Regions from separate parts of the Yersinia aldovae 670-83 genome, predicted to be linked through region 1. Evidence: predicted binding sites of a transcription regulator. Region 1 holds the regulator's gene; each other region holds the start of a gene.

Region 1 (10,841 bases):
AGCAACCAGTACGCGGTAAAGGTGATAAAGAAGATCGAACGGGTATCTTTATACCCACGCAACACCCCGCCGCCAATAACCTGGATAGCGTCAGACAGTTGGTAGAGCGCCGCCAGAAGCATCAGGTGAGATGCCATCATGACCACTTCAGGCGTTTTGTTATACAGCAGGGCAATGTGTTCGCGGAAAATTACAGTAAATACTGCGGTCACGCAGGCCAACATCAGGCCAACCGCGATACTGGTGTAAGCCGCCACTTTGGCATTTTCAACCGAACCTTCGCCGAGGCGGAACCCCACGCGAATGGTGGCGGCTACGCTTAACGACATCGGTAACATAAACATCAACGAACTAAAGTTAAGCGCAATCTGGTGCCCTGCGACAGCCGCTATTCCCAGTGGTGAGACGAGCAATGCCACGACGGCAAACAAGGTCACTTCAAAAAACAGTGCCAGTGCCACCGGTAAACCAAGGCCGCCCAGCCGTTTCATGACTTTCCAGTCAGGTGTGGCAAAGCCTTTTTCCAGTTTAATATCTTGCTGCGAACGGGCGCGGGTCACATACCAACGCATCATCAGGAACATCACCCAATACACTGTGCCGGTTGCGACACCACAACCGACACCGCCCAGCGCGGGTGCGCCGAATTTCCCGTAGATAAAGATATAGTTAATTGGAATATTAACTAATAAACCAATAAATCCGATAACCATCCCCGGTTTGGTTTTAGATAACCCTTCACATTGATTTCGTAGCACCTGGAAGAATAGATATCCCGGCGCACCCCACATGATGGCATGAAGGAATCTAACCGCTTTATCTGCCAGCACCGGATCGATATTATGCATTCGCATAATAATGTGGTCGCTATTATAGATTACAAACATAATTAACAGCGAGACACAGAATGCCAGCCAAAACCCTTGCCGCACCTGGTGCGCTATCTGATCGCGCCGCCCGGAGCCATTTAGCTGGGCAACCGTTGGTGTTAGCGCCAGCAGCAAACCGTGGCCAAACAAAATAGCGGGCAGCCAGATTGACGTCCCAACCGCTACTGCCGCCATGTCGGTCGCGCTGACAGAACCGGCCATAATAGTGTCAACCACGCCCATTGCCGTTTGCGACAATTGAGCGATGACGACGGGAATAGCGAGAGCCAATAAGCTACGCGCTTCTACGATATACTTCTGCACGTATGCACCTTTTTTTACCCGACGTGCTTCAAGATGCGGGGGCTGCCCTTACTCACCCTACGGGCCAGCGCAGGCGTTGTTCAACATGGTTTACAACCAATTTGTCACTCGGTTGCCGCCTGCCTGCATCTTGAAGCTACTTGGATATAACCTAGTTATAATTTCAATAACGACAATTTATCGTGTAATGGACGATAAATAAAATAGCGGGAAAACATAATACTCTAGAGTATAAAAGATTGTACCTTTTCAGGACGCTTAAGCAATCCTTGTCATTAAATATCGGATAAATAGCAAGACGACAGATTTTTAGTCTAAGTGGTTTGGTTTTCACGACTTTCTGAGGCAAAATCAAGGCAGAGAAAATTTTTATCATAGCTAAGAGGCATGGCGTATGTTTACCGGTATTGTTCAAGGCACCGCGCCGGTGGTGGCCATCGAAGAGAAATCCAATTTTCGCACGCATATCGTTGAACTTCCAGATGAAATGTTGCCCGCATTGGCGTTGGGCGCATCGGTTGCGCATAATGGTTGTTGTCTGACGGTGACTGAGATTGATGGGAGCCGGATCAGTTTCGATTTAATGAAAGAAACGCTGCGTATTACCAATTTAGGTGATATTAAGGTCGGCGATGTGGTTAATTTGGAGCGGGCGGCTAAATTCAGCGATGAGATTGGCGGTCACTTGATGTCCGGCCATATTATTTGTACTGCTGAAATAGCCAAGATATATACATCGGAAAATAATCGCCAGATCTGGTTCCGTATGCCAAGCGACGATTTAATGAAATATGTCTTACACAAAGGTTTTATCGGTATCGATGGTATTAGCCTGACCATCGGTGAAGTGGTCGGTAACCGTTTTTGTGTGCATTTGATTCCAGAAACGCTACAACGTACCACGCTTGGGAAGAAACGCCTGGGGCATCGGGTTAATATTGAAATAGACCCACAAACACAGGCTGTTGTGGACACGGTGGAGCGGGTATTAGCGCAACGTGATATTGCCCATGCCGCAACGGTGGTTGATAAGGCCGTGCGCGGGTAACCTGACGGCATATGAATAAACGCAGGACAGGGTCATGGTGTACACCTGTCCTATCAACCGTTTAGGTGTCTTGGGGTTTCAACGCGGTACGCGAATACCGCCATCCACCCCATTCGGGCTGAAAACTACCTGCCATAACTGGATGTCACGCGCACGAAATGCGCCAGCACAGGCAGTTAAATAATAACTGAACATTCTGTGAAAACGTGATGAGTAATTCTCCGCCAGCGTCGGCCACGCCGCCTGGAAACGTTCATACCATGCCATTAATGTTCGGTCATAATCTGCCCCAAAGTTATGCCAGTCCTCCATGATGAAATAAGGTTCACTGGCTTGAGCAATATGTTTTACCGATGGCAGACAGCCATTGGGGAATATATATTTATTGATCCACGGATCGACATGTAAGTCGGTGCGGTTAGCGCCAATGGTGTGCAGCAAAAACAGTCCGTCAGGTTTTAAATTACGCTTTACCACATTAAAGTACGTGCGATAATTCTTCGGCCCCACATGCTCAAACATGCCGACAGAAACGATACGATCAAACTGCTCATTCAAGTCACGGTAATCTTGCAGCAAAATAGTGACATCCAGCCCTTCACCGCGTTCTTGCGCCAGTTTTTGCTGTTCCGCAGAAATAGTCACGCCGGAGACTGACACGCCATAGTGACGTGCAGCAAATGCTGCCAGCCCACCCCAGCCACAACCGATATCCAACAGTTTCATTCCCGGCGCTAACTGGAGCTTATCGCAAATCATGCGCAGCTTGTTTTCCTGGGCTTGTTCGAGCGTGGTGGCTTCTTTCCAGTAGGCGCAAGAATATTGCATATTGCTATCGAGCATTTGCGTGAAAAGATCATTACCTAAGTCGTAATGTTCCTTGCCAACAATCCAGGCTCTTTTCTTTGATTGTAGATTGATAATTCGGGCGGCCACAATGCGTAAAGTATCTTTGAAATGGTGTGGAAGTTGATGCTCTAAACCCGCCTGGAGAACACGCTGGAAGAAAATATCCAGACGATCACATTCCCACCAGCCATCCATATAACTTTCACCTAATGCCAAAGATCCTTCTTCCAATATCCGTTTGAAAAAATTCGGATTATTAACGCGAATGTCGAAAGGGCGCGAACCATTGATTTCAATATCAGCCCGACTCAGCATCTCGTGTACAATACGATACCAAGGGCTTTCTTGAATACGTTGGTCTTCTATACAGGATGTACTCATAGCTTCTCCATCACTTTCTTCTGACTTATGACCCGCGACAAGATCTATATGCGCAGAGACATACCAATAGTGTTTGGTGTCTGGTATCCATTACGGATATACCCTTGGTACTTGAAGTTGCAGCGATGTTTTTGGCGCTCACCGACTCAAATCACTTACTTGAGTAAGCTCATTGGGCTAAATGAACCTCTGAGAGGCCCATTCTGTGGGCTGGCATAAATATTGTTCAAACCCGTTTATCGGTTTGTTATTTGCCTGGCTGCAACCCCATTACGTTGAGTAAAAGAGGAAGATTAATAAGAAACCCTATTACGTTTTGTTTTAGGGCGACTCATCCATAAGTGTAAAAGTGGCGCGATCCACGCACACAGAAAGAGCTTAAGATAATGCTTTTTTTAATGATAATGTTGTTTATTGAGTCGAGTATAGGCTTGCCGGGGTGCATTCTCAATTATAAATCATTCCCGGCTCGCATGTTCATTAGTGACTATTTCTATTGAAAATTATGACTCTACGTAATCATGTCAACAGCACTAGTATGGCTTTTTTCTTTGCGCAATGCGTAGCAATGAGTGCCATAACCTAAAGCGGCTAACACGACGGTTGATAACATTACCGTAACGGTTGCCAACAATGGCTGGCTGATATAGGCCGAAACCAACATGCTGGCGACAAAACATAAGCCGAGCTGAAGTGTGTTTTGCAACGCGGCGGCTTTACCTGTGTTGGCCGGAAACGGCATTAATGTATTTGCTACGATAATAGGGTAGCAGGCACCATTCACTAGCGCCATTATGCAGAACGGAATAAGCAATGTGATCAGTGTCGGCTCAGTCAGTGTTGCTATCAGATACAGGGCAACCATGCTTGCGGCATAGCCCAGCAACAGCCACGGCAGTAGGGTGTTGCCCTTGATTCGAGCCAGCGCACTGCGGCAACCAAACCCACCGAGCAGGAAGGCTAAGGTCTGCGGAACATAACTCAAACCAATAACATTCGGGCTATAACCCATATCACCCAGAATAAAAGGTGAACCGGTTAACCAGGCAAAGAAACCGGCACTACAGGCGGCAAACATCATCACATTGCCACTGTAGGTCGGGGATTTTAGCAACTGCCAAAAACTGATTTTAGCGCTGATGCGCGCCGCGTTATCCTCGGTGGTTTTTTTCCGTTCTTTAAGCCGCGCCGTTGGAATAAGGAGCAGTAATGTGACTGCCAGTAATACCACAAAAATTGAGCGCCAACTGAAGTGGTTTAATAACCATGCACCGAGCATCGGGGCCAGCGCGGGAGAGAGTGCCACTAATGGCATGATAGTGGCAAATACGCGGTTGGCTTTGCCATCGCGATAGCGATCCACCACCAGAGCCTGCCAGCTCACGGCAGCAGAACACACGCCTATTGCCTGAATAAAGCGCAGAATCAATAATTGGGTGGCATTTTCAACCCACAAAATCCCCAGACAACCCACTGCAAATAACCCCAAGCCGGCTAACAGCACCGGTTTGCGGCCTAACTTATCTGATACGGGCCCCCAGATAAGCTGGGCGATCGCAAAACCGGCGAGGAAGAGACTCAAACTGGCGCTGATGGCGCTGGCAGAGGTTTGCAGTTCTTGTTGCATTGCGCCGAAAGCGGGCAGATACATGTCGGTAGCCAGATAGCCCAACATGCTCAGACCGGCCAGATAGAACATAAAACCAGACGACGTTTTCATTCTTTATTTCTCTTTATATGCTGGGTACTTGAAGCCACAGGGCGCGCGGCTTGTGCTTACCCGCGTCACTGAACGGTGTAAGTTCAGCGGGATGACGCCCCATTTTTGAGGAACACCCTACGGGCTGGGCCACATGCAGCTTCAATTACGTTGGCTAAATTATAATTTTGCAGGTACTCACGTTATAAACCGCTGCTTTATAAACAAATCAACTATAAACATCGGGGTCATAAAAGGAGTTATAGAGTTACTGTGAAAAAATTGTTGTAACAAAGCGGTGGGCATTCTAGCGGGGAGATATTGGGTTGTGAAACGTTAATATTTGCATCATGATATCAAAAATTTTGAAAGCTAACGAATGGTGTAAAAAGGTGAAAAATAATGTGGTCTGAATATTCACTGGATGTCGTTGATGCGGTGGCCCGCACGGGGAGTTTCAGTGCCGCAGCTCAGGAGTTACACCGCGTGCCATCTGCGGTCAGTTATACTGTGCGTCAGTTGGAAGAGTGGCTGGCAGTTCCGCTGTTTGAACGACGCCATCGTGATGTGGCATTAACCGAAGCTGGCGTGGTTTTTATTAAAGAAGCGCGAGATGTTATCAAAAAAATGAATGACACGCGCCGTCAATGCCAGCAAGTAGCGAATGGTTGGCGCGGGCAGTTAAATATCGTGGTAGACAAGATTGTCAAACCTCAGCGTAGTCGCCGCTTAGTGTTGGATTTTTATCGGCATTTTCCCGATGTTGAGTTGCGGGTGCGTTATGAAGTATTTAATGGTGTTTGGGATGCGCTGGTGGATGGCCGGGCAGATATGGCCATTGGCGCGACCCGTGCCATTCCTGTTGGCGGGCGTTTTGTGTTTCGCGATATGGGGTTTCTTAGCTGGCACTGTGTCGTCAGTGTGGATCATCCCTTAGCCAGTCTAACCGGGCCACTTAGTGATGACCAATTGCGGCCTTATCCCTCGCTGTGTTTGGAAGATACGGCCCGCAATTTGCCCAAGCGAGATACCTGGACACTGGATAACCAACAGCGGCTGGTGGCTCCGGATTGGTCTACGGGCATCGATTGCCTGTGTGCAGGATTATGTATCGGTATGGTGCCCGCGCATATGGTGTCACCGCTGATTGAGCAGGGGCGGCTGGCGGCGCTAAGTCTAACCGAACCGCTACCGGACAGCCCGTGTTGCCTGACTTGGGAGCAAAATAATCACTCACCGGCACTCGCCTGGTTACTTGATTACTTAGGTGACAGCGTCACGTTAAACGCGGAATGGTTGAAAGACGATAACGAATAATGCCCAGTGCGGGCTGCCGATAGCGCTGATAACTACCGGCAGAAGGCCAGATTAACGGCGGTAATCGCGAAATGGGCCGTCAGTTACGGAGTTGCGCTCAACCAGTTTAGGGTGTACTTCAATGGTTTGAAGGTCTTCCCGTTTACTGACAATACGGTCAAGCAGCATAGTAAAGGCCATTTCACCTAAACGTTCTTTTGGCTGATGGATAGTGGTCAGCGCAGGCGAGAAGTAGCGCGCGTTACGCACGTTGTCATAGCCAATCACTGATACATCTTGTGGTACCCGCAGGCCCATCTCATTGGCGGCGCAGATAGCCCCCATCGCCATAATGTCGCCACCACAAAACACGGCGGTCGGGCGATGTTTTTGTGACATGATTTGTTGCATGGCTTTATAACCCGATTCAGGTTCAAAATCACCCTGAACTACCCATTCCTCACGTAACGGGATGCTGGCCTCTTCCAATGCTTTCATAAAGCCCTGATGACGGCCACCACCGGTATTACGGGATAACTGACCGGGAATAGCACCAATATCACGATGACCGCGTTCAATCAGATAGCGGCCTGCCAAATAGCCGCCTTCAAAGGCATTATCGATGATAGCGTCGGTAAAATCGCCACGCGTTGTCCCCCAATCCATGACGACCATCGGGATGTTGCGATAATCTTCCAGCATTCCTAACAGTTGTTCTGGATATTCGGAACACATCACCAATAATCCATCGACCCGTTTTTGGGCCAGCATCGCTAAATAGGCTTTTTGCTTGTCCAGATTATTATGAGAATTACATAAAATCAGGGTATAGCCTTTGCTATAACAGCTATTTTCGACCGCCTCAATCACTTCGGCAAAATAGGGTGCTTCGCTGGACGTGGCCAGCAAGCCAATGGATTTGGTGTGATTCACTTTCAAACTGCGGGCCACAGCACTGGGCGAATAATGCAGTTCTTTAATGGCAGCCCAAACAGCCACCTTGGTATTTTCGGCGACGAAACGCGTTTTGTTGATAACGTGGGAAACGGTGGTGGTGGACACACCGGCGTGTTTGGCCACATCTTTAATCGTTGCCATACAAAAAATGACTCCTAAGCTCACCGGTTACAGCCGGTAAGTATTATGTTAATCGTTTGCCTGCGTTACCCGAAAATCGCTTAGACAGTAACAAGATAGTGGCCTGAATGAGCGCGTCAGCGGGTTGTCTGAGAGTCTTTATTGGTCGTTATTCGTCGGTACGCAGTTATGAACTGCGAATTTTGGCTGATCTGGAGGAAAAGTGAAAGAGGTATTCAATCTTATAAAGTGTGTAATGAGCACAAGATTTTTTTCTCTAACTGTGGGAAAATAATTTTACACACTAACTATGTGCCTTTTCCTACTAAATTAACCGGCTGAGGAGTTTTTATGGATGCCAATCTGAAAATGTCGCTGATTACGACTGTGGGTGCGCTGGCGATGATTATTGCATTTAGTTTCGTGGCAGTAATGAATTAATTAAGCCGCTTGCCGGTATATGCGTGAAGTAGGGCGGTTAACCCGCCCTTAATCATTGCTCGCTGCCGGTTTACTCTGCGCGCTATCAGGCTAAATTTTTCTCAACAAAAGACCAGTTGACCAAGGCCCAGAAGTTCTCCAGGTATTTTGGCCGCGCATTGCGGTAATCAATATAATAAGCATGTTCCCACACATCGACCGTCAATACGGGTTTATCTGCCGTGGTCAAGGGGGTAGCCGCATTAGACGTGCTGACAATCGCCAGTGTGCCATCTGCTTTTTTCACTAACCATGTCCAGCCCGCGCCGAAATTTTTCACTGCCGCATCGGTAAACTGTGCTTTAAATTCAGCAAACGACCCAAAGGTGTTATTGATAGCCTCGGCAACCTTGCCGCTGGGTTCACCGCCACCATTGGGTGACAGGCAATGCCAGTAAAAGGTGTGGTTCCAAACCTGAGCCGCATTATTGAATACGCCGCCGCTGGAGGTTTTGACAATCTCTTCCAGTGATTTGCCAGCAAATTCAGTGCCTTTAATCAGATTGTTGAGGTTAACCACATAGGTGTTGTGATGTTTGCCGTAATGGTATTCCAGCGTTTCAGCCGAAATGTGGGGTTCCAGTGCATTTTGTGCATAAGGTAATACCGGTAATTCAAAAGACATCGTGCTCTCCTTTCGGGGTTGCTCAGGGTGTTTTGCTCCTCAAATCCGACCGATTATCAATGATGACGGTACGGTGAAGAGCGGTTAAAAACGTAATTGTTGTATTTTTGTTGTGGATATTAATCTTAACAACTTTCAACAGGAATAACAGATATAACCATACAATTTAGCTGGTTATTAAGCAAAGGTCGCGTGACGTCAGGGAAAGTAAAAATAAGGGGATATAGCCCGCACTTCGTGAGGTCACTGGGTGCGGGGTTGAGCATCATCGAATGGTTTTAGGTGTCACTACACGCCGTGCGCCAACATAATGGTCTTGCCAATAATCATTATCTAGCATACTGATACGAATCTCTTCACCGGTACGGGGTGATTGAATAAATTTGCCATTACCTAAATAAACACCAACATGATCGGCCACGCCACGATTGGCGATATTGAAGAACACCAGATCACCACTTTCCAGTTCTGCCCGCTTCACCGGGGCGGCATCACGTAAGTGATACATTTCATTGGCTGTACGTGGCATTTTAATTCTGATCACATCTTTGTAGGCGTAATAAATAAGCCCGCTGCAATCAAAACCAGTATTAGGCGAAGACCCACCCCAACGATAAGGTTTGCCAACTTGTTTCATCAGTTTGCTCATTGCCGTCTGTTTGGCGTGCTGGTAGCGCTTTTTATGTGCTGGACTGAGCTTTATCTTACTGTTTGCCACTAATTCGGTATCGGCTTTACTTTGGGCTTTATTTCGGTGACGACCATAAGCCACTTTTTCTGTTTTTTTAGCTGCCGCTTTTTTATTGGCTACGGTTTTAATATTCGTTGTTTTACTGTTGTTTGGTTTTTTGCTGCTAGGTTTACTGGCTTCCTGCGCTTTCTTTTTAATGGTTTTACTGGCGGTGGCTGCCGTTTTCTTTTTATCGCTATTGGCCGTTATTTTATTTGCCACATTTTTACTGCTGGTTTTATTGTTGTCGATTTTGACTTTTTTGGTATTTTTATCAGCTTTACGTTTTTTACGATCATCAGGGCTGGCCTGGCTGACTTGACCTTTCTTTTGTTCAGCAGAGGCGTGCGACTGCGGCGACGCATGTGCGAGGTTTAGAAATAGCTGGGTAAACAGCAGCACAAACAGCGTAAGTATTAAACGCATAATAACGCTACCAACCTTGGCCCTGAGATGAATATGAAGAGTCACAGTATTGCCGAAACTCACGATATAAAAAAGCAGAGAGCTATAGGATTCTAATCGATATTGTGAGGAAACGTTAATGGCTGCGTAATTGCAGCTTTTTCACTCAGGTAATGACCTTAAATCGAGCATTCGTCAACACCTTCGCTGCGGTATATTTACGTTATCCCATTCAGAAGATAATAGTGAAGTGATGGGATCAAAAATGTTATTCTAAATACACATATTTGTAGCTGACAATATCGCCATTTGTCCGATGAGTAAAGCCCCTGCAAAAGATGGCGTTTTATTCCTGCGGTGACAGTCGCTACAATAGACCGGATGCGATAATAAAATGCTATTGCTTTAAGCAATACACGTTGTAGCCATCTATGGCTGAGGAAGCAAAAAAATGACGACGATTGATAAAATTCAACGCCAGATAACAGAAAACCCAATCCTGCTTTATATGAAAGGATCACCTAAGCTGCCGAACTGTGGTTTCTCAGCTCAGGCTGTACAGGCGCTGTCTGCGTGTGGTGAGCGTTTTGCTTATGTGGATATTTTGCAAAACCCGGATATCCGGGCTGAATTGCCAAAATATGCCAACTGGCCAACGTTCCCGCAACTGTGGGTGGATGGTGAATTGGTTGGCGGATGCGATATCCTGATGGAAATGTATCAGCGTGGCGAATTGCAAAAACTGCTGAAAGAGACCGCCGATAAATACCGTTCAGAAGAAGAAAAACCTGCCGCAGAGTAATGTATTGGCAGGTTTAGGTAACAAATAAAAAGGTGGCCTCCAGGCCACCTTTTTTAATGGTGAACGTGTTGCGTTAGCTTGCGTTACTCTGATTCCCCTGCGGGCACTGGCCAACCACCGAGTTTTTTCCAGCGATTAACCAGCTCACAGAAGAGTTTCGCCGTTTGCATGGTATCGTATAACGCGGAGTGGGCCTGACTGCTATCAAACGGAATACCTGCCGTCAGACAGGCTTTCGCCAACACGGTTTGCCCCA
Region 2 (10,841 bases), 2.1 Mb from region 1:
GGTCACTGTTGAGGGGGAAGTTCTCCGTTCAGATATCAGTTTTGGCCGTCGCCGTATGATGACCTGCCAAATCAGCGATGGTAGCGGTGTGCTCACCCTGCGCTTTTTCAATTTCAATGCCGCGATGAAAAATAGCTTATCTCCAGGTAAGCATGTGATTGCCTATGGCGAAGCTAAACGGGGTAATACCGGCCCGGAAATCATTCACCCAGAATATCGGGTGCATGGCGAGAATATTGGCGTTGAATTACAAGAGTCGCTAACACCGATTTATCCCACCACTGAGGGTATTCGTCAGGCAACGCTGCGCAAACTAATCGATCAGGCGCTGGCAATGCTAGATACCTCTGTTATTGCCGAATTATTGCCCATCGAATTAAGCCGCTCACTGATCAGCCTGCCGGAAGCAATTCATACGCTACATCGTCCACCAGCAGATATTCAGCTAGCGGATTTAGAGCAAGGTAAACACCCGGCACAGCGGCGGTTGATCATGGAAGAGCTGCTGGCCCACAACCTTAGTATGCTGGCTGTTAGGGCGGGGGCACAAAGCTACCGCGCATTGCCGTTACTGGCCGAAAAACAACTCAAGCAACGTTTTCTGGCGGCTCTGCCATTTACCCCAACCGGCGCTCAACGGCGGGTAGTGGCGGAGATTGAGCAGGATATGACCCATAACTTCCCGATGATGCGGTTGATTCAAGGGGATGTGGGTTCTGGTAAAACATTGGTTGCGGCGCTGGCTGCGCTGCGGGCCATTGCTCACGGCAAGCAAGTCGCACTCATGGCGCCAACGGAATTGCTGGCAGAACAACATGCCGCCACGTTTCGCCAATGGCTGGAACCACTAGGGCTGGAGGTCGGCTGGCTGGCTGGGAAACAAAAAGGTAAAGCACGTATAGCACAGCAAGAAGCCGTCGCCAGTGGTCAGGTTTCGATGGTTGTCGGCACTCACGCAATGTTTCAAGAACAGGTACAGTTTTCTGGCTTGGCGCTGGTTATTATTGATGAACAACATCGTTTCGGGGTTCATCAACGGCTCGCTTTATGGGAGAAGGGCGAGGAGCAAGGCTTCCATCCGCACCAGTTAATTATGACCGCAACCCCAATCCCAAGAACACTGGCTATGACTGCCTATGCTGATCTTGATACTTCAGTGATTGATGAGCTCCCCCCCGGTAGAACACCGGTCACAACGGTTGCGATCCCTGATACCCGCCGCAGTGATGTGGTTCAGCGGGTTAAAAATGCCTGTCTGGAAGAGGGTCGGCAAGCCTATTGGGTCTGCACCCTGATTGAAGAGTCTGAGTTGCTAGAAGCGCAAGCAGCCGAAGTCACCTGTGAGGAATTGAAAATCGCTTTGCCAGAAATTAAAGTCGGTTTGGTTCATGGCCGCATGAAAGGGCCAGAAAAACAGGCGGTTATGCTGGCCTTTAAACAAGGTGAATTGCAGTTACTGGTTGCCACCACGGTGATTGAAGTTGGGGTTGATGTACCTAACGCCAGTTTGATGATTATCGATAATCCAGAGCGATTAGGGTTAGCGCAATTGCATCAGTTACGTGGCCGTGTTGGCCGTGGTGCTGTCGCTTCACACTGTGTTCTGCTGTATAAAACGCCGCTGAGCAAAACGGCTCAAATGCGCTTGCAAGTGCTGCGCGACAGTAATGACGGTTTTGTTATTGCTCAGCGGGATTTGGAAATCCGTGGCCCTGGCGAATTGCTAGGAACACGCCAGACGGGGAGTGCTGAATTTAAAGTGGCCGATTTACTGCGTGATCAGGCGATGATTCCCGAAGTGCAACGGGTTGCCCGCCATCTGCATCAGCAATATCCTGAACACGCGCAGGCATTGATAGAACGCTGGCTGCCAGAGCGAGTACGTTACACTAATGCTTAATCAATAAGGGGCCAGGCCAGCCCCCCAAATGCAGTTACCCCACCACCGCCGGGAATATCGGCAGTAATAGATAAAGCTTAATGACGATTGCATTGGCGATATCAATAAAGAACGCACCTACCATCGGCACAACCAAAAACGCCAGATGAGACGGACCAAAACGGTCAGTGATCGCTTGCATATTGGCAATTGCAGTGGGTGTTGCACCCAGGCCAAAGCCACAATGACCCGCCGCCAGCACCGCTGCATCATAGTTTTTGCCCATAACACGATAAGTAACAAAAATAGCGTACAGCGCCATTGCCAGTGCCTGAACGGACAAAATAACCAACATCGGTAAGGCCAGTGAAGCCAGTTCCCAGAGCTTCAGGCTCATTAATGCCATCGCCAAAAACAGTGACAGACTAACATTGCCCAACACGGATACCGCTCGATCAAACACTTTATAGAAACCGATTGCCGATAGCGTATTGCTGAGGATAACCCCGACAAATAGCACGCAGACAAAGATTGGCAGCTCAAACATCGTTCCCTGCAACCAGCCCGCAATAACATTACCTGCCATCAAGCAAATCGAAATCATAGCTATGGTTTCGACTAAGACCAACGAAGTGATCATCCGGCCTGCTGATGGTTTTTCAAATGCGGACGGGACTTCGCTATCGTCTGGTGTGCCATCTGGCGTAGAAGAGTGCTTCACCAAATAGCGGGCAACCGGGCCGCCAATCAAACCGCCCAGTACCAAACCAAATGTTGCACAGGCCATAGCAACTTCAGTTGCGTTTTCAAAGCCATAACGCTCAGTAAATAGTTTACTCCACGCAGCCCCTGTTCCGTGTCCACCCGATAAGGTAATTGAACCTGCCAATAGCCCCATCAGTGGGTCTAGCCCCATCAATTTAGCAAGCGCTATACCGATTGCATTCTGCATCAGCAGTAACCCGATGACCACAAAGATAAATACGCTCAGGGCTTTGCCACCGGTACGTAAACTGGCTAGATTTGCATTCAATCCAATAGTTGCAAAGAATGCCAGCATCAAGGGATCTTTCAGCGACATATCGAAACTGATTTCCCAACCGAGGGTCTTTTGCATCAGCAGCATCAAAAAAGCGACCAGCAAGCCACCGGCTACCGGTTCAGGAATAGTGTATTTTTTTAGGAATGAGACAGTTTGTACAAGTTTTCGGCCTAATAATAAAACCAAACAGGCCGCGACTAGCGTGCCATAGGTATCGAGATGAAACATCTTGGTACTCCATGCGATTGAAATATCGAATAAAAATATGACGTTAGACAGTTCCTTAAAAACGCCAAAACAGTTAAGAAGGGGATTAGAAAAAAAAACGCCGCCAATTACAAGTTTAGTCGTAGAAAAATGCGAAGCGGTAACGAATAGAATTATTTAAAGAAATACTGCGCAACCGATTGCTTTTGTGAGGAAGAACATTAAAATGCCCTCTTTGCCGATCCGGAAATGCCACTCCATGTCTACGCAATCCGCCGAGCTTGATACACCACAGCAGGCAACCACTCGCCCCAGCGAATTGATTTATCGTTTAGAAGACCGCCCTCCCCTCGCCCAAACATTGTTCGCCGCTTGCCAGCATCTATTGGCGATGTTTGTTGCAGTGATAACGCCCGGCTTATTGATTTGCCAGGCGTTGGGATTACCAGCGGAAGATACCCAACGCATTATTAGCATGTCGCTGTTTGCATCCGGCCTGGCGTCGTTGTTGCAAATTAAAACCTGGGGACCAGTTGGCTCTGGCTTGTTATCGATTCAGGGTACCAGTTTTAACTTTGTTGCGCCGTTAATTATGGGTGGCCTGGCGCTGAAAAATGGTGGCGCTGATATCCCAACCATGATGGCAGCACTATTTGGTACGCTGATGATTGCGTCCTGTACCGAAATTATACTTTCCCGCTTTCTACATTTGGCACGCCGTATTATCACCCCGCTGGTATCCGGCATTGTGGTAATGATTATTGGCTTGTCATTGATTCAGGTCGGGCTGACATCTATTGGTGGCGGTTATGGTGCAATAAGTGATCATACCTTTGGCGCACCAAAAAACCTGTTATTAGCGGGTGCAGTCTTAGTGGTGATTATTTTGCTGAACCGCCAGCGCAATCCGTACCTGCGAGTCGCCTCTTTAGTTATTGCTATGGCCGTGGGTTATCTGCTGGCCTGGTCGCTGGATATGTTGCCAGAAAGCCGCCCGGTGGTGGATACCGCGCTGATTACCATTCCAACACCGCTCTATTATGGCCTCTCTTTTGACTGGAACCTGCTGGTGCCGCTGATGTTGATCTTTATGGTGACCTCACTGGAAACCATCGGCGATATTACTGCAACATCAGATGTATCAGAGCAACCGGTTCATGGCCCGTTGTATATGAAACGGCTAAAAGGCGGCGTGCTGGCGAATGGTTTGAACTCGATGCTGTCAGCGGTGTTCAATACTTTCCCTAACTCCTGCTTTGGCCAGAACAATGGTGTTATCCAGTTGACCGGTGTTGCCAGCCGTTATGTTGGTTTTGTTGTCGCGCTGATGCTGATTGTGCTGGGCCTGTTCCCAGCCGTTGCCGGTTTTGTGCAGCATATCCCAGAGCCGGTGCTGGGTGGGGCCACCCTTGTGATGTTCGGTACGATTGCCGCCTCAGGTGTGCGTACTGTGTCACGCGAAACCCTTAATCGCCGCGCGATTATGATTATGGCGTTGTCATTGGCGGTTGGTATGGGTGTCGCGCAGCAACCCCTGATTCTGCAATTTGCGCCAGATTGGATAAAAACACTGCTTTCTTCCGGGATTGCCGCCGGTGGTATTACTGCCATTGTGCTTAACTTGCTCTTCCCACAAGAAAAATAATCTTTGGTTAATGCATCAATGAAATGGCCAGTCGTAAACGATACTGGCCATTTTTTTATCAATAGATAATGGATTGTCTATTGAGCTAACGGGCAAATTACGGCATAAACAGGGTTCCGTATCACCGAAAGCGTGGAAAAACCGGATGAAATTTCTCGGGAAAGTGCTGTTAACGTTATTACTGCTACTGGTGCTGTCTGTAGCGCTGTGCTACGTATTGATCCAGACCAGTTGGGCCGCCAGTTGGCTGAGCCGCTGGGTGAGTGATAACAGCGAATATCGCCTCTCTCTGGGGAAAATAGACCATTCATGGTCAGCACCGGGGCAAATCAGTTTGAGTAATATCACGCTTGGGAAGGCCAACCAACCCCCCTTTCTTATCGCCCAGCAGGCATTGCTTGGCCTGAGCTGGCGGCAACTCACCGAGCCGCACCATTTTCTCAATCTGCAACTGCAAAATGGTAGCTTAATCCTCAATAACACCGCATCACCGCTGCCGCTACAAGCCGATACATTACAGCTAACCAATATGGCGTTGAATACGACTATTGAGCCGAAAAATTCAGCTAGTCAATGGCAGATTACCGCTCAAAAAGTGAATGGCGGCTTGGTGCCGTGGCAGCCGCAACCGGGCAATAGCCTTGGCGAAAAGACGCAATTTCAGTTCAGTGCCGGTTCCCTGACCGTCAACGGCATCACCGCTCAACAACTCTATCTACAAGGTTCGATTGAGAAAAATGCCCTGACCCTGACTAATTTCGGAGCCAATATCGCACAAGGGGAATTGACCGGGAATGCCAGCCAGTCAGCGGATGGTAGCTGGCTGGTTGAAAGGTTACGTCTGAGCAATATCCGCCTGCAAACCGCGGCCACGTTAGAGCATATCTGGCAGACATTCTTACAGTTGCCGCCAATTACATTAAAACGCTTTGATTTGATTGATGCGCGTGTTGAAGGGAAAAACTGGGCATTTAATGATTTAGATCTCACACTGAAAAATATCACCTTTAAGCAAAGTGATTGGCAAACTGATGATGGCGAACTGGCCTTCAATGCAGGCGATATTATCAAAGGTAATATTCATCTGATTGACCCCATCGCAACATTTTCTTTATCGCCGGCTGGCGTGGCAATTAATCAGTTCTCAACCCGCTGGCAAGATGGCCTGTTAAGGGCTCAGGGGAATTGGGCACGCGATACTCATCGTCTACAGTTGGATGAGCTGACTCTCGTGGCATTAGTTTATACCTTGCCCTCAAACTGGAAACAGCAATGGCAACAAACGCTCCCCAACTGGTTGTCTGAGGTCTATGTTAGCAAGCTGAGTGCTAACCGCAATTTATTGATTGATATCAGTCCTGACTTCCCATTCCAGATTACGTCGCTGGATGCGTCGGGCACTCACTTACTGCTGGCAAAAAACCATCAATGGGGGATATGGTCTGGATCGCTGATGCTGAATGCCGGTAATGCCACCTTCAATAAAAATGATGTTCGCCGCCCGTCATTGGCCCTAAATGCGAATGAACAACATATTACGTTTAGTGATTTAAGTGCTTTTACCAAAGAGGGTTTGTTGGAGGCGACCGGCAGTATTGACCAAACACCAGCCCGATCGTTATCACTGATACTGACTGGCCGCGCGGTCAATCTTGATATCTTGCAAAATTGGGGCTGGCCGGCCTTACCACTGCAAGGTTTGGGCAATTTGAAATTGCAGATAAAAGGCAATCTAGCTACAGATACTGCACTAAAAACGACGATTAACGGCTCACTACAGGCCACTGACAGCCACGGGCAGCAAGTAAGTCAGATAATAGAGCATGGTGAGGTGCAAAACGTGGCAAAACAATAAGAACGATTAATGCAACCTTCGCGAGAGAACAATTAAGAATAACTGCCGATTACGTAAGATTTAGCGTAATCGGCACAAGCCGCATCGGTTACACCGAAGGGAAGGAGCCTGAATATTCAAGAAAACTTGGTGGTACATAGTTATTAATCTTATGCTCATGACAATATTCGATAACCTGCTTTTTACTGGTAACACCGGCCTTCCGGTAGATATTTTGGGTGATATTGCAAACAGACCGGGGCGATAAATGAATCTTCTTAGCAATTTCGTTGCTGGAAAATTGATGTAAAATATAAAATAACACTTTCCATTCTCTTTGGGTGAATAACTGCGATGGGGGTGTAAATATAAGTGAGTCGGGTGCTTTCATTTTATTTAAGCGGGTGAGTATTGTATCGTGTACTGGCCTATCATGACAAATAATCCCCTGAGACACGCCGTTTTCATCAATTAATGGATACTTATCAGCAAAATAAGGGGTAAGATAAGAAAGACCATCCCATTCATTAATTTCAAGCGTTGTTATACGATCCTGTAATAACTCTACCTGGCGATCTTGCCGCTGAAATTCATCCTGAAATGCTGCGGCTGCGTGGGGTATTTCACCATCGAATAACCCTTCCACACAATATCCATCAGGTAAGTTGCATAATCGATTAAATCGATGGTTTGCATAAACATATCGTGATTGATTGTCTTTCACTATCCAAGGTTCTGAACTGTGCTCCCAAAACCGGATGAATACCTCAAGTGCATTTGATAGTGTTTTTTCCATTACCATTTTCTCCTTAACTTTAAACTATTTCACCCTGCAAGTGGAAAAGAACCTGAATATTCGAAAATGCTTTGTGGTACATAATTATGAATATTCTGCTCATGACAATATTCGATAATCTGCTTTTTACTGGTAACACCGGCCTTCCGGTAAATATTTTGGGTAATATTGCACACAGACCGGGGCGATAAATGAACCTTCTTAGAAATTTCGTTGCTGGAGAAGTGATGTAAAATATAAAATAACACTTCCCACTCTCTTTTGGTGAGTAACTGTGATGGGGGGGTGAATGTAATTGAGATGGGTAATTTTATATTTAAGTGGGTGAGAATTGTATCGTGCACGGGTCTACCATGTATAATAACACCCTGAGACACTCCGTTCTCATCTATTAATGGATACCTATCAGCAAAAAAAGGGGTAAGATAAGAAAGGCTATCCCATTCATTGATTTCAAGTGTCATTATTCGATCCTGTAATAATTCCGCTAGCCGATCTTGCCGCTGAAATTCATCCTGAAACTCTGCGGATGGCATGGGTATTTCACCATCCAATAACCCTTCCACACAATATCTATCAGGTAAGTTGCATAATCGATTAAATCGATGGTTTGCATAAACATATCGTGATTGATTGTCTTTTACTACCCAAGGTTCTGAACTGTGCTCCCAAAACCGGATGAATACTTCAAGTGCATTTGATAGTGATTTTTCCATTTCCATTTCTCCTTAAATTTAAACTCTTTTACCCAGCAAGTGGAAAAGAACCTGAATATTCGAAAATGCTTTGTGGTACATAATTATGAATATTCTGCTCATGACAATATTCGATAATCTGCTTTTTACTGGTAACACCGGCCTTCCGGTAAATATTTTGGGTAATATTGCACACAGACCGGGGCGATAAATGAACCTTCTTAGAAATTTCGTTGCTGGAGAAGTGATGTAAAATATAAAATAACACTTCCCACTCTCTTTTGGTGAGTAACTGTGATGGGGGGGTGAATGTAATTGAGATGGGTAATTTTATATTTAAGTGGGTGAGAATTGTATCGTGCACGGGTCTACCATGTATAATAACACCCTGAGACACTCCGTTCTCATCTATTAATGGATACCTATCAGCAAAAAAAGGGGTAAGATAAGAAAGGCTATCCCATTCATTGATTTCAAGTGTCATTATTCGATCCTGTAATAATTCCGCTAGCCGATCTTGCCGCTGAAATTCATCCTGAAACTCTGCGGATGGCATGGGTATTTCACCATCCAATAACCCTTCCACACAATATCTATCAGGTAAGTTGCATAATCGATTAAATCGATGGTTTGCATAAACATATCGTGATTGATTGTCTTTCACTATCCAAGGTTCTGAACTGTGCTCCCAAAACCGGATGAATACCTCAAGTGCATTTGATAGTGATTTTTCCATTTCCATTTCTCCTTAAATTTAAACTCTTTTACCCAGCAAGTGGAAAAGAACCTGAATATTCGAAAAAGCTTTGTGGTACATAATTATGAATCTTCTGCTCGTGACAATATTCGATAATCTGTTTTTTACTGGTAACACCGGCCTTCCGGTAAATATTTTGGGTTATATTGCACACAGACCGGGGTGACAAATGAACCTTCTTAGCAATTTCGTTACTGGAGAAGTGATGCAAAATATAAAATAACACTTCCCACTCTCTTTTGGTGAATAACTGTGATGGGGGAGTGAATACCAGTGAGGTGGGCACGTTTATCTTATTTAATCGGGTTAACATTATATCGTGCAGCGGTCTGCTATGACAAATTACCCCTTGAGATATACCATCCTCATCAATTAAAGGGTATTTATCACTTAAATAAGGTGTGAAATATGAACGTCCATCGTATAACTGAATATCTACTGATGTTATACGATCTTGTGATAGTTCGACTCGACGATCATGTTGTTGAAACTCATCCTGGAAATCTGCTGATGGTGTAGGAATCTCACCATCTAACCGACCTTCTAAGCTATATGTATCCGGTAAGTTAAATAATTTATAAACTCTACTATTTGCATAAATAAACCTTGATTGATTATCTTTTATTGCCCAAGGTTCTGAACTTTTTTCCCAAAACCGGATTAATACTTCAAGCACATTTGATAGTGTTTTTTCCATTGCTACTTTCTCCTTAATTTTAAACTATTTCACCCTGCAAGTGGAAAAGAACCTGAATATTCGAAAAAGCTTTGTGGTACATAATTATGAATCTTCTGCTCATGACAATATTCGATAATCTGTTTTTTACTGGTAACACCGGCCTTCCGGTAAATATTTTGGGTTATATTGCACACAGACCGGGGTGATAAATGAATCTTCTTAGCAATTTCGTTACTGGAGAAGTGATGTAAAATATAAAATAACACGTCCCACTCTCTTTTGGTGAATAGCTGTGATGGGGGAGTGAATACCAGTGAGGTGGGCACGTTTATCTTATTTAATCGGGTTAACATTATATCGTGTACCGGTCTGTTATGACACATAACCCCTTGAGATACGCCGCTCTCATCAATTAAAGGGTATTTATCACAGAAAGCAGCGGTGCAATAGGAAAGTCCATCAAGAAAATGTATTTCAACCGAGGTCATACGGTCTTGTAATAACTCCACCTGACGATCTTGCCGCTGAAATTCATCCTGAAACTCTGCGATTGGGGTAGGAAGTTCACCATCAAATCGCCCTTCGACGTTGTATTTGTCAGGTAGGTCTAAAAATTTATAAAATCGATTGTTTGCATAAATAAACCTGGATTGATTATCTTTTATCCCCCAAGGTTCTGAACTGTGCTCCCAAAACCGGATTAATACCTCAAGTGCATTTGATAGTGTTTTTTCCATTGATACTTTCTCCTTAATTTTAAACTATTTTACCCAGCAAGGGGAAAAGAACCTGAATATTCGAAAAAGCTTTGAGGTATATAATTATTAATCTTTTTCTCATAACAGTATTCGATAACCTGTTTTTTACTGGTAACACCGGCCTTCCGGTAGATATTTTGGGTGATATTGCACACTGAGCGGGGTGATAAATGGAGTTTTTTAGCAATATCTGAACTTGAGAAAGCATGTAATATATAAAAAAGGACTTCCCATTCTCTTTGCGTGAATAACTCCGATGGCGGAGTAAAGATAAGTGAGGTCGGTACTTTTATCTTATTCAAATGAGCTAAAATTATGTCTTGTATTGGTCTAACATGGCAAATAACCCCTTGAGATACACCATTTTCATCGATTAACGGATACTTATCGCAAAAGTAAGGCTGAAGGTGAGAACTCCCATCCCATACATGTATTTCAACTGTTGTTATGCGGTCTTGTAATAACTCTACCTTACGGTCATGCTCTTGCCATTCATCCTGAAATTCCGCCATTGGTGTAGGCATTTCTCCATCTAACCGCCCTTCCAAA
Region 3 (10,841 bases), 940 kb from region 1:
TAAATATTGGTCATGCAATCATTGGTCAGGCGGTAATGACCGGTCTTGCGGCGGCGGTTAGTGATATGAAAGTGTTGATGCGGGAAGCGCGTCGTTAATGGCTATTCTCGGGTTAGGTACTGATATTGTTGAAATCTCAAGGATTGAGGCGGTAGTGGAACGCACCGGTGAAAGGCTGGCACAACGTATCCTCAGCCCTGCGGAATTACAGCATTATCAGCAGCACCAGCAGCCAATCCGTTTTCTGGCCAAGCGCTTTGCGGTCAAAGAAGCGGCTGCCAAGGCATTTGGTACTGGTATTCGCAACGGATTGGCCTTTAATCAATTTGAAGTGGTTAACGATGCGCTGGGCAAACCAACACTGCGTTTGCATCAGCGGGCAGCCGAATTAGCAGCGGAGCTGGGGGTCAAATCCCTCCATGTGACGCTAGCCGATGAACGGCGTTATGCCTGCGCCACGGTGATTATTGAAAGCTAGGGCCAGTATTGGCCGCAAGTTGTGATGACAGGATATCGGGGCGTGCATGGCAATGCCGCCCTTTTTACGGTGCGCCGGTATAAGCTGTTGGTATCAAAAACGATTATCGCGGGGGATTATAATCGGTCGGCATGATGCAGTTGGACAAATTTATCCCATAGCTGCTCGTTGCTCTCAACCCAAGCTGGATCGATAGCAATAGTATTATCAATAGGGCAGACCAACTGACAGGTTGGCGTTTCGTAATGGCCGACACATTCGGTACAGCGCATCGGGTCAATCTCATAAATGTCTGCACCCATAGAAATTGCCTTGTTCGGACATTCCGGCTCGCACATGTCGCAATTGATACATTTACGAGTGATCAACAGGGCCATGATTCCTCTTACCTTCGCTTGGGGGATGCTCAACAGCGGAGGATTATACCTCTCTGGAGCCCTTAGACCAGTCTTTTCACCAGCGCTGCACTGTGCTTAATATTTGCCTGCGTACTTTCAAGGTCTTGCTGAATCATCGCCATAAATAGTAGATCGGTTAGCGCATATTGTGCCGTGCTGGACGAGATAGCGGCACTGCGAATCACCGGCTCTTCTGAGATAGTATATAAGCAGTGGTCTGCCCGCTGTTGTAGGTTATTGGGGGAAAAACTGGTGAGAGCCAATACCTTGGCACCACGGCGCTGTGCCTCTTCCGCTGCCAGATTTACCTCGCGGCGCTCGCCACTAAATGAGATGGCTAACACTAAATCTTGCACATTCAACGCCTGCACCACCGCCAGTTGTACATGCATATCTGTTTCCGATACGGCGACCACGCCAATTTTCAGTAACTTATAAGCCAGGTCTTTGGCCACCAAACCAGAAGCACCAATACCAATCAAAATCACCTTTCGCGCGGTACGCAGCATCTCTAACGCCTGTGTAAGACGTTGTTCACTATTGATATCCAGCGTGGCGCGTAATGCGGCAGTTTTTTCACTGAGTAATTTTTCGCCCACCGTTTTTAAGCTATCGGTACTTAGGATCTGGTTATGCAGTGTGACCGCCTGAGGTGGCGAGGCCACAATTTCACTCAGAGCCAGTTTTAGCGCTGGAAAGCCTTTATAACCTAACTTCTGGGCGAATTTGACGACGGCTGATTGGCTAACACCGGTCTGTTGCGCCAACTTTTGTGAACTAAGATGCCGCGCCTGCTCAGGGTTGGACAGTAGGAAGTCGGCCAGCTTACGGTCATTTTGTGCCAGCGTAGGGTAGATCTGGCGAATGCGAAGAAGACTGCTCATAAATCAGTTCCTGAGTGCGGGAAGAACATAATGATATCCGTAAAAATCAAGATAAAGCGCCAGTAACGGAGCATAACATCCTTTTTTTGTGATCATTCAATGAATGGCGCAAGAAAACATTCGCTTTAATGAATATTATATTCAATTATAAAAATATAATTGTGAATTAAAAATTCAAAGAGGACATATCATGAATCTGGGCACGTTAGTTTCTGAAAGCCGTAACCCGGCAACAATGGCGCTGGACAAACTCTCTACACTGGCAATGCTGACCTGCATTAACGATGAGGATCGCAAAGTACCTGAAGCCATTCGTTTGGTTTTACCTGCGATTGCTCAGGCGGTTGATCTGACGGCTGAGGCATTAAAACAGGGCGGGCGACTGATTTATTTGGGGGCAGGAACCAGTGGGCGTCTGGGGGTGTTAGATGCCTCTGAGTGCCCGCCGACTTTTGGCGTACCGCATGGCATGGTGATTGGCCTGATCGCCGGTGGCCCCGGTGCGTTACTGAAAGCGGTTGAAGGTGCTGAGGATGATATGGCTCTTGGCGCAAAGGATTTGCAAGATTTACAACTTACGGCAACCGATATGGTGGTCGGGTTGGCCGCCTCAGGGCGCACGCCTTATGTCATAGGGGCGCTGCGCTATGCCCGCGCGCTAGGTTGCCCGACAGCCGCCATTTCCTGTAATCCAGATTCCCCTATCGCGCAGGAAGCGCAGGTGGCGATTTCGCCAGTTGTGGGGCCAGAGGCACTGACCGGCTCGACCCGGATGAAGTCCGGTACGGCGCAGAAATTGGTGCTCAACATGTTATCCACCGGAGCGATGGTCAAGCTGGGCAAGGTCTACCAGAACCTAATGGTGGATGTGAAAGCGACCAATGTAAAGTTGGTTGATCGCGCTTGCCGTATTGTGGTTGAAGCCACGGGTGCCAGCCGTGTTGATGCCGAGCACGCCTTGGCGCAAACAGAATATGAAGTTAAACCGGCCATTCTGATGATTCTGAAAGGGATCAGCGCTGAACAGGCCCGTCAGAGTTTGCAGCAGCATAATGGTTACTTACGCGCAGCGCTGTAAGGCTTACACTCAGGGGAACGGCTATGGATAAGTCAACACTATTGGCAACACAAATACTTGCAGGGATTGGCGGTGAGGGAAATATTCTCAAACTTGAAAACTGCATGACGCGGGTGCGTATTGTGGTGAAAGATGAACAATTGCCCGATTTAGCCACGCTAAAACAGCTAACAGGGGTGAAGGGTTACATCAAGCAGGGTGACCAGCATCAGTTGATTGTCGGCCCCGGAGCAGCATCAAAAGTGGTTGATAGTATGCGTTCCCTGATAGGGAATCGGGCAGATGATACCGTGGTTGCTCAGGATGATATCAGCCGTAATAAGGCGCAGGCCAAAGCCAAATATGCAGCCCCTATGAGCGCAGCCTTGAGGCAAGTGGCTAATATATTCATCCCAATTATCCCCGCATTTATTGCTTCAGGTTTGATTATGGGGATAGTTAACTTACTGAAACGACACGATATCTCCGGTGATTTGGCATTGCAGTATCCAAACCTGCTAGGCCTGCTCGCCATCTTCGGTAGCGCTGTGTTTGCTATTATGAATATTCTGGTGGGGGTGAATGCGGCGAAAGTCTTCGGTGGCTCACCGGCGATGGGCGGGGTGATGGCCGGCATTCTGACCAGCCCGGCATTGGCGCAAATTACCTTATTCGGCGAGGCATTGCAGCCGGGGCGCGGCGGTGTCATTGCCGTCTTGTTGGTGGTGGTGCTGATGTGCTGGCTGGAGAAATGGCTACGCCAGCGCTTGCCAGAATCCATCGAGCTTATTGTTAACCCATTGCTGACCACCTTGATAACCGCTTCACTGGCAATTGTAATTTTGCAGCCTCTGGGGGGCTATATCTCCGATGGGATTACCCACGGTGTCAATCTGGCCATTGATCACGGTGGGTTACTGGTTGGGGCGTTGCTGTCCGGCCTCTTCCTGCCATTGGTATTGACCGGCTTGCATCAAGGGCTAGTACCTATTCATGTGGAGTTGGTCCAGGCACATGGATCTAACCCGTTGCTACCAATACTGGCGATGGCAGGTGTTGGGCAGATTGGCGCGGCATTGGCCGTATTAATGAAAACCCGCAATAGCCGCTTGAGGAAGGTGATTAAAGGGGCATTACCCGTCGGGGTATTAGGTATCGGTGAGCCACTGATTTTTGGTGTGACGCTGCCGCTGGGTAAACCGTTTATTGCCGCGTGTTTAGGCGGTGCGGTGGGCGGGGCGCTAATCAGTTATTGGAAAGTGGCGACAGTCATTACCTTTGGTATTTCGGGTTTGCCACTTGCGCTGACTATTATCACAGGCAAAGTGATGTTGTATTTAGTGGCGATGATCGTCACCATACTGGCAGGTTTTATATTCACCTGGATTATGGGATTCAATGATCCTGAGGAGTGATTCTTGAGCGTTGAGCAAGCTAAACCGCAATCAGAGCGTGCCAAACGGATTGTCTTTTTTGATTTAGACGGCACGCTGCACCAGCAGGATATGTTTGGCAGTTTTTTGCGTTTTCTGTTGCGCCATTTGCCACTGAATTTGTTGCTGGTAATCCCTGTACTGCCGGTTATTGGTTTAGGATTATTGGTCGGCGGGCGCTGCACCCGCTGGCCGATGAGCCTGCTGTTGTGGGCCATTACCTTCGGGCGGCGGGAAGCGCACCTGAAAGATTTAGAGTTGCGTTTCGTGAATGAATTCCGCCAGCAAGTAACCGCATTTCCAGTGGTGATGATGCGGTTACGTCAATATCTGGCAAGCGATGAGGCTGAAGTGTGGTTAATCACCGGTTCACCGCAACGGCTGGTGGAGCAGGTTTACCACGATTCAACCTTTATCCACCATTTGCGTTTGGTCGGCAGCCGCATGGCGCGGCGTAATGGCGGATGGGTGTTACCGCTGCGCTGTCTTGGGCCGGAAAAAGTGGTGCAATTGGAGCAACGTCTGGGGGCGCCGCTGAAACTCTACAGCGGCTACAGCGACAGTAAACAGGATAACCCGTTGTTATATTTCTGTGAGCACCGCTGGCGGGTAAGTAAAAATGGTGAATTACAGCAATTGGAATAACCACAACGGCTGTGATTCACCTGGTTAATCGGCGGTTTGGGCCTTAATGAGTGACGTCGTTGTCATGATGACCGAGCTGCCAGATCCGCTCTGCGTGCCGGCCCAGAAGCCACAAACTTACCCCCAGCAGCAGGAAGAAGATAGTTTTTGGCATCGCATCCCAGAAGAACTCAAAGAAGCGGGTATACAAGTTGATGGCGAGGAATGTCAGGCCAAAGCCACGTAACATGGCATCATCTTGCTTTAGCCCCAGCCAGATTGCCGCGCCAGCGGCGATGGCAAACAGTAAGCCCCAATGCAGTAGCTCTATCTGGCGCACTTGATACCAGTGGCCCAGGTCACCGTAATTGCCGAAAATAGACAATATCCATAAGGCGATAAACAGGTAAAGTAGCCCCATAGCTTGTGAAACGCGGTCTAAGCGGCGTTGCGCTAATTGAGGTTGCAGTGACAGTGCGGCTGCACAAAGCAGCAAGCCGAAAGCGATAAAGCGGATTGGGTAACTCATTCCTAGCCAGTAAGCGCCCCAACCGGATAAATAACCGGTTTCCGCCCCGAAGGCATTACCCAGCGACAGCAAGGCAAACAGCCATACCAACGGGGATCGGCCAAACCAGCCCACCAGGCCGTAGATAACCGTGCCGAGCAACAATAATAGCGAGATACGGCCACTGCCATTATCCAGCCAGATACCAAGCTGGCCGATGGCGGCTGCGGTCATTATCACACCGAGAAATAGCACCGCTTCATTACTGTACAATTTGCTGGGATTGCGCTGACGGCGACGAAAGCCCCACAGATAAAAGGCGGCAGCCAGTACGCCGGTAACTGCGACCCGTACCGGTGGGTCGAAGCGGAAAAACTGGCTTATCCAGGCGAGCAAGAACGTATCTGCCATCAGGCTGCCAATGGCGATAATCAGTGATGCCAGTGCGGCAAGGAAGGCGTAACCGGCTAATCTGCGCCAGTCAAAAGGCTGAACATCAATATTTTGTAACAGGCGTTGGTGTTCTTCTTCAGGAATGACGCCCTCACTGGCCCATCCATTCAGGGTCTTACGCACCACCGCGGCATTTTTCTTGCTGAGCTTCATGTATTTGCCTTCTCATGTTTCTATCCTGGCGGAACATTAACCGATCATTATGAGCTGAGCTATCTTATAGTGAAATTAGAGGTTATAGCGCTTGCCGCTGGCTGTGTATAATGCACGCCGCAAAAGTATCTGAGAGGTTAATGTGTCTGCTGATAAAAATATGTCTTCTGAATGTGATTCACCTGGTGGAGACAGTGATGAGCACTGGATGCGGTATGCCATGATGCTGGCACTGCGAGCGCAGGAAGAGGGCGAAGTCCCGGTAGGTGCGGTTTTGGTACTGGATAATCAAATGATTGCTGAAGGATGGAACCGCTCCATTAGCGATAATGACCCGACCGCTCATGCGGAAATCATGGCGCTGCGGCAAGGTGGGCAATTGCTACAGAATTATCGCTTGCTGGATGCCACTTTATACGTGACCTTAGAGCCTTGTGTGATGTGTGCCGGAGCGATGGTTCACAGCCGAATCCGCCGCCTGGTGTATGGTGCCAATGATTTGAAAACCGGTGCTGTTGGATCGCTGGTGGATATTTTGCGCCATCCTGGGGTGAATCATCAGATAGAGATAAGCGCCGGTGTGCTGGCGGATGAGTGTTCACAGCAGTTAAGTGCTTTTTTTCGTCAACGGCGCGCGCAGAAAAAAGCGTTGAAACTCGCGCAGCGGGAAAACCCTGAACCGCGCGAGATGTAAGTAAAGATAAGTGCTAATTATTGATTGACCAACCCGGCCCGACGACCGGATAAGCTTTGCCCAGTTCAGCTTCAATCGCGGCACTTTGCGCTGCTTTCTTCTCTTTTTCCTGTAAATACCCTACCAAACTGTCCTGATAACGGCGGATATTCTCCACATAATTATAGGCTTCATGACCGCGAGCATAGCCATAAGTGGTGCTGGGGTAGTAGCGCTTCTGACTTAACATCGGCAGGCGCATTTTGACGTCAACCCAACTATCTGGATTACCGTTTTGATTTTTAGTCAGACGGCGGGCATCCAGCATGTGGCCATAACCGAGGTTGTAAGCGGCCAGTGCGAACCAGATTTTTTCATCTTCAGGAATGGTTTCCGGCATCTTTTTCATCAAACGCTGTAAATATGTGGAACCACCTTTGATACTCTCCTCGGGATCAACTCTGTCTTTAACCCCCAGGCCACTGGCGGTTGCACGAGTTAGCATCATCAGGCCACGTACACCGGTAGGGGAAGTGGCTTGCGGATTCCAGTGCGATTCCTGATAGGCAATTGCCGCCAGTAAGCGCCAGTCAATTTCCCCAGCGTGCTTTTTGAACAGTGGCCGGAAAGTCGGCAGCACGTTATCGATGGCCGACAAGAAGGTTTTAGTGTCGACATAATCAAAGCTACCCACATGGCCCAGATATTTTTCTTCCAACCGCGCCAGACTACCGTCTTCCACCATGTCACTATAGAAGTCGAGCATTGCGGCATACAGGCTGTCATCTGCTCCTTGCTTGAAATACCAGGTGACCGGTTCTTCATCGGTGACATCAAAAGCCACCGCCAATTGTGGATGGACGCGCTGTAACAAGGCAATAGTTACCGAATCGCCGAGGGTGTAGTCGAGTTTGCCATCCGCGACCTGCTCCAGTAACTCTTTACCTGAGCGATCAACGGATGATCCCCATTTGAGATCAGGGTATTTGCTCTCTTTAAGCTGTTTCAATGCCGTCATGTGGGCAGAGCCGGAGGCCACCACCAACTGACCTTTCAGGTCGCTGAATGATTTTGGCCGTGGCGTTCCCAGCCGGTAGACCAACTGCTGCGAGACTGAATAGTAGGCAGGGCCGGTGCGCGCCCGGTTGAGGCGCTCACTATTATAGATAAGCCCGGCGGCCAGCATGTCGGCGTCATTGCTATCTAAGGCGTCAAACAAATCATCAATGTTATGACGAGGGGTGATAACTAGCTTAACCCCCAGATAGTCAGCAAAACGTTTTGCCAGCTCATAGTCAAGACCAGAAGGGCCATCCTTTCCGGTCGCATAGATCAGTGGAGAGCTGATGGTACTTACTCGCAGCTCGCCACGGGCTTTTATTTGGTCAAGTTGCCCCTCCTGGCCATTACGCCAGGGAATATTGGGCCACAGTGCAAGGGCCAGAAGTAAGGCAACTACACCAATGACAAAGTAATTTAATTTTATGCGCGTCAAATAGTTATCTCTCGGCAGCGCTATTTTTGTGCTTGCAGGAAGCTAGATTCAACATGGTTAAATCCCCAGTGGAGTGGCATTTTGCGCAACAAAGCGTCAGTGTGCAACTTTATTGCGTGCTTATTTATCCCCATCGCCCTTCAAGTTGCAGGCGTGTTGGCTGTGTTCAAATCTGCTCTGGGCAGATTTGTCACGCGAATCATTTGCTTGCTGCCTTGCCGCCCACCGGTATCTCGACGTCACTTGGGTATATCCAGTATTGGTATTCTCTCGATAACGACAATTTCTAACGCAATTATTAATAATAGCTACGCAAACGGTTTCGTCGGAGCCATAGATTCACTATAATAGCGCGCGTTTTCCCCTGTTTTGCGTCAATGAATGCTGCGCCCAATGAAGTGCTGTTCCCGTCACTTCGAAGAGAGAGAAACTTAGATTATGGAAATACTGCGTGGTTCGCCCGCTTTGTCGGCTTTTCGTATTACCAAACTGTTGTCCCGCTGCCAGGATGCTCATCTGCCAGTAGATGATATCTACGCTGAATATGTTCACTTTGCCGATGTTAGCGCACCACTGAGTGCTGATGAACACGCCAGACTCCAGCGGCTACTTAAATATGGGCCATCTCTCCCCGAACATGCGCCAGAAGGGCGTTTGCTACTGGTCACGCCAAGGCCGGGAACTATCTCTCCGTGGTCTTCCAAAGCCACTGATATCGCTCATAACTGTGCATTGCCGCAGGTTCTGCGTCTGGAACGTGGTTTGGCCTTCTATATTCAAGGCCCGAATCTGAACGAAAGCCAATGGCAACAATTAGCCGCCTTGCTGCATGACCGCATGATGGAAACGGTATTTACCGATTTACAACAAGTAGCGCAGTTATTCTCTCATCACCAGCCCGCCCCGGTACAACGGGTGGATATTCTCGGGCAGGGCCGCAGTGCCCTGGAGCAGGCCAATAGTAAATTGGGCCTGGCACTGGCACAGGATGAAATAGACTATCTACTGGCGGCTTTCACCGGTTTGGGGCGCAACCCAACCGATATTGAACTTTATATGTTCGCTCAGGCTAACTCTGAGCATTGCCGCCATAAAATCTTTAACGCAGATTGGGTCATTGATGGCGAAGTTCAAGCCAAGACGCTGTTTAAAATGATCAAAAACACCTTTGAACACACACCGGATTACGTCTTGTCTGCTTATAAAGACAATGCAGCGGTGATGGAAGGTTCTCAGGTTGGCCGCTTCTATGCTGCGCCAGAAAACGGCGTGTATGGTTTTCATCAGGAAGCCGCGCATATCCTGATGAAAGTGGAAACCCACAACCACCCGACGGCTATTTCACCGTGGCCAGGGGCTGCCACCGGTTCTGGTGGTGAAATTCGTGATGAGGGTGCCACCGGGCGCGGTGCTAAACCAAAAGCCGGTTTAGTCGGTTTCTCGGTTTCCAACCTGCGTATTCCGGGCTTTGAGCAGCCGTGGGAAGAGAATTTTGGTAAGCCAGACCGCATTGTAACGGCGCTGGATATCATGACCGAAGGCCCATTGGGCGGGGCGGCATTTAACAATGAATTTGGTCGTCCGGCGTTGCTGGGTTACTTCCGCACTTATGAAGAGCGCGTAAACAGTCACAACGGCACTGAGCTACGTGGCTACCATAAGCCGATCATGTTGGCGGGCGGGATCGGTAATATCCGCGCTGATCATGTGCAAAAAGGCGAAATTAGCGTGGGTGCCAAGCTGGTGGTGCTCGGTGGCCCATCGATGAATATCGGTTTGGGCGGCGGTGCGGCTTCTTCTATGGCCTCCGGTCAGTCTGATGCAGATTTGGATTTTGCCTCGGTACAGCGCGATAACCCAGAGATGGAGCGGCGCTGTCAGGAAGTGATTGACCGCTGCTGGCAGTTGGGTGAGCACAACCCGATTCTGTTTATTCATGATGTGGGGGCCGGTGGCTTATCGAATGCCATGCCAGAACTGGTCAGCGACGGTGGCCGTGGTGGGCGCTTTGAACTGCGCGACATCCTTAACGACGAACCGGGCATGAGCCCGCTGGAAGTGTGGTGTAACGAATCTCAAGAGCGCTATGTCATGGCCATTGCCCCGGCGCAGATGGCGCAGTTTGATGAGATTTGCCGCCGCGAGCGCGCACCCTATGCTGTCATCGGTGAGGCGAGTGAGGAGCAACATCTAACGGTGAACGACCGTCATTTTGACAACCAGCCGATCGATATGCCGCTCGATGTCCTGCTGGGCAAAACGCCGAAAATGCTGCGTGATGTGAGCCGCTTGCAAGCGCAGGGCGAAGCGCTACAACGGGCTGATATCAGTATCGCTGACGCGGTTAAACGTATCATGCATTTACCCGCAGTGGCCGAGAAGACCTTCCTGATCACCATTGGCGACCGTAGCGTAACCGGTATGGTGACCCGTGACCAGATGGTTGGCCCGTGGCAAATTCCGGTGGCCGACTGTGCGGTGACCAGCGCCAGCCTCGACAGCTATTATGGCGAAGCGATGTCACTGGGTGAACGTGCGCCAGTCGCCTTGCTGGACTTTGCTGCCTCTGCTCGTCTGGCGGTTGGCGAAGCACTGACCAACATCGCCGCCACCCAAATTGGTGAACTAAAACGCATTAAACTGTCGGCTAACTGGATGTCTGCCGCAGGTCACCCAGGTGAAGAT

What was found. The regulator PurR, encoded in region 1, represses purine synthesis genes. The targets are predictions, from matches to a motif close to CANGCAAACGTTTGCNTG.
Positions count from the first base shown of each region.
Region 2: gltS (sodium/glutamate symporter) is a predicted target of PurR. The motif match lies at 3,318-3,335, and genes of this name have one in related genera.
Region 3: purL (phosphoribosylformylglycinamidine synthase) is a predicted target of PurR. The motif match lies at 8,466-8,483, and genes of this name have one in related genera.

Region 1 covers NZ_CP009781.1:295,062-305,902, forward strand. The annotation lists gene AT01_RS01415 (MATE family efflux transporter) at 1-1,193, opposite strand, end outside; gene AT01_RS01420 (riboflavin synthase) at 1,588-2,241, shown strand; gene cfa (cyclopropane fatty acyl phospholipid synthase) at 2,320-3,471, opposite strand; gene punC (purine nucleoside transporter PunC) at 3,983-5,191, opposite strand; gene punR (DNA-binding transcriptional activator PunR) at 5,573-6,487, shown strand; gene purR (HTH-type transcriptional repressor PurR) at 6,539-7,564, opposite strand; gene cydH (cytochrome bd-I oxidase subunit CydH) at 7,895-7,984, shown strand; gene sodB (superoxide dismutase [Fe]) at 8,070-8,648, opposite strand; gene AT01_RS01450 (C40 family peptidase) at 8,914-9,804, opposite strand; gene AT01_RS01455 (Grx4 family monothiol glutaredoxin) at 10,235-10,585, shown strand; gene rnt (ribonuclease T) at 10,669-10,841, opposite strand, start outside.
Region 2 covers NZ_CP009781.1:2,629,326-2,640,166, forward strand. The annotation lists gene recG (ATP-dependent DNA helicase RecG) at 1-1,900, shown strand, start outside; gene gltS (sodium/glutamate symporter) at 1,935-3,149, opposite strand; gene AT01_RS11990 (uracil-xanthine permease family protein) at 3,388-4,773, shown strand; gene AT01_RS11995 (AsmA family protein) at 4,919-6,628, shown strand; gene AT01_RS12000 (helix-turn-helix transcriptional regulator) at 6,717-7,403, opposite strand; gene AT01_RS12005 (helix-turn-helix transcriptional regulator) at 7,433-8,119, opposite strand; gene AT01_RS12010 (helix-turn-helix transcriptional regulator) at 8,148-8,834, opposite strand; gene AT01_RS12015 (helix-turn-helix transcriptional regulator) at 8,863-9,552, opposite strand; gene AT01_RS12020 (helix-turn-helix transcriptional regulator) at 9,582-10,271, opposite strand; gene AT01_RS12025 (helix-turn-helix transcriptional regulator) at 10,301-10,841, opposite strand, start outside.
Region 3 covers NZ_CP009781.1:3,828,746-3,839,586, forward strand. The annotation lists gene pdxJ (pyridoxine 5'-phosphate synthase) at 1-98, shown strand, start outside; gene acpS (holo-ACP synthase) at 98-478, shown strand; gene AT01_RS17230 (YfhL family 4Fe-4S dicluster ferredoxin) at 595-855, opposite strand; gene AT01_RS17235 (MurR/RpiR family transcriptional regulator) at 918-1,760, opposite strand; gene murQ (N-acetylmuramic acid 6-phosphate etherase) at 1,951-2,838, shown strand; gene AT01_RS17245 (PTS transporter subunit EIIC) at 2,862-4,232, shown strand; gene yfhb (phosphatidylglycerophosphatase C) at 4,323-4,895, shown strand; gene AT01_RS17255 (hypothetical protein) at 4,939-5,988, opposite strand; gene tadA (tRNA adenosine(34) deaminase TadA) at 6,149-6,682, shown strand; gene mltF (membrane-bound lytic murein transglycosylase MltF) at 6,696-8,156, opposite strand; gene purL (phosphoribosylformylglycinamidine synthase) at 8,595-10,841, shown strand, end outside.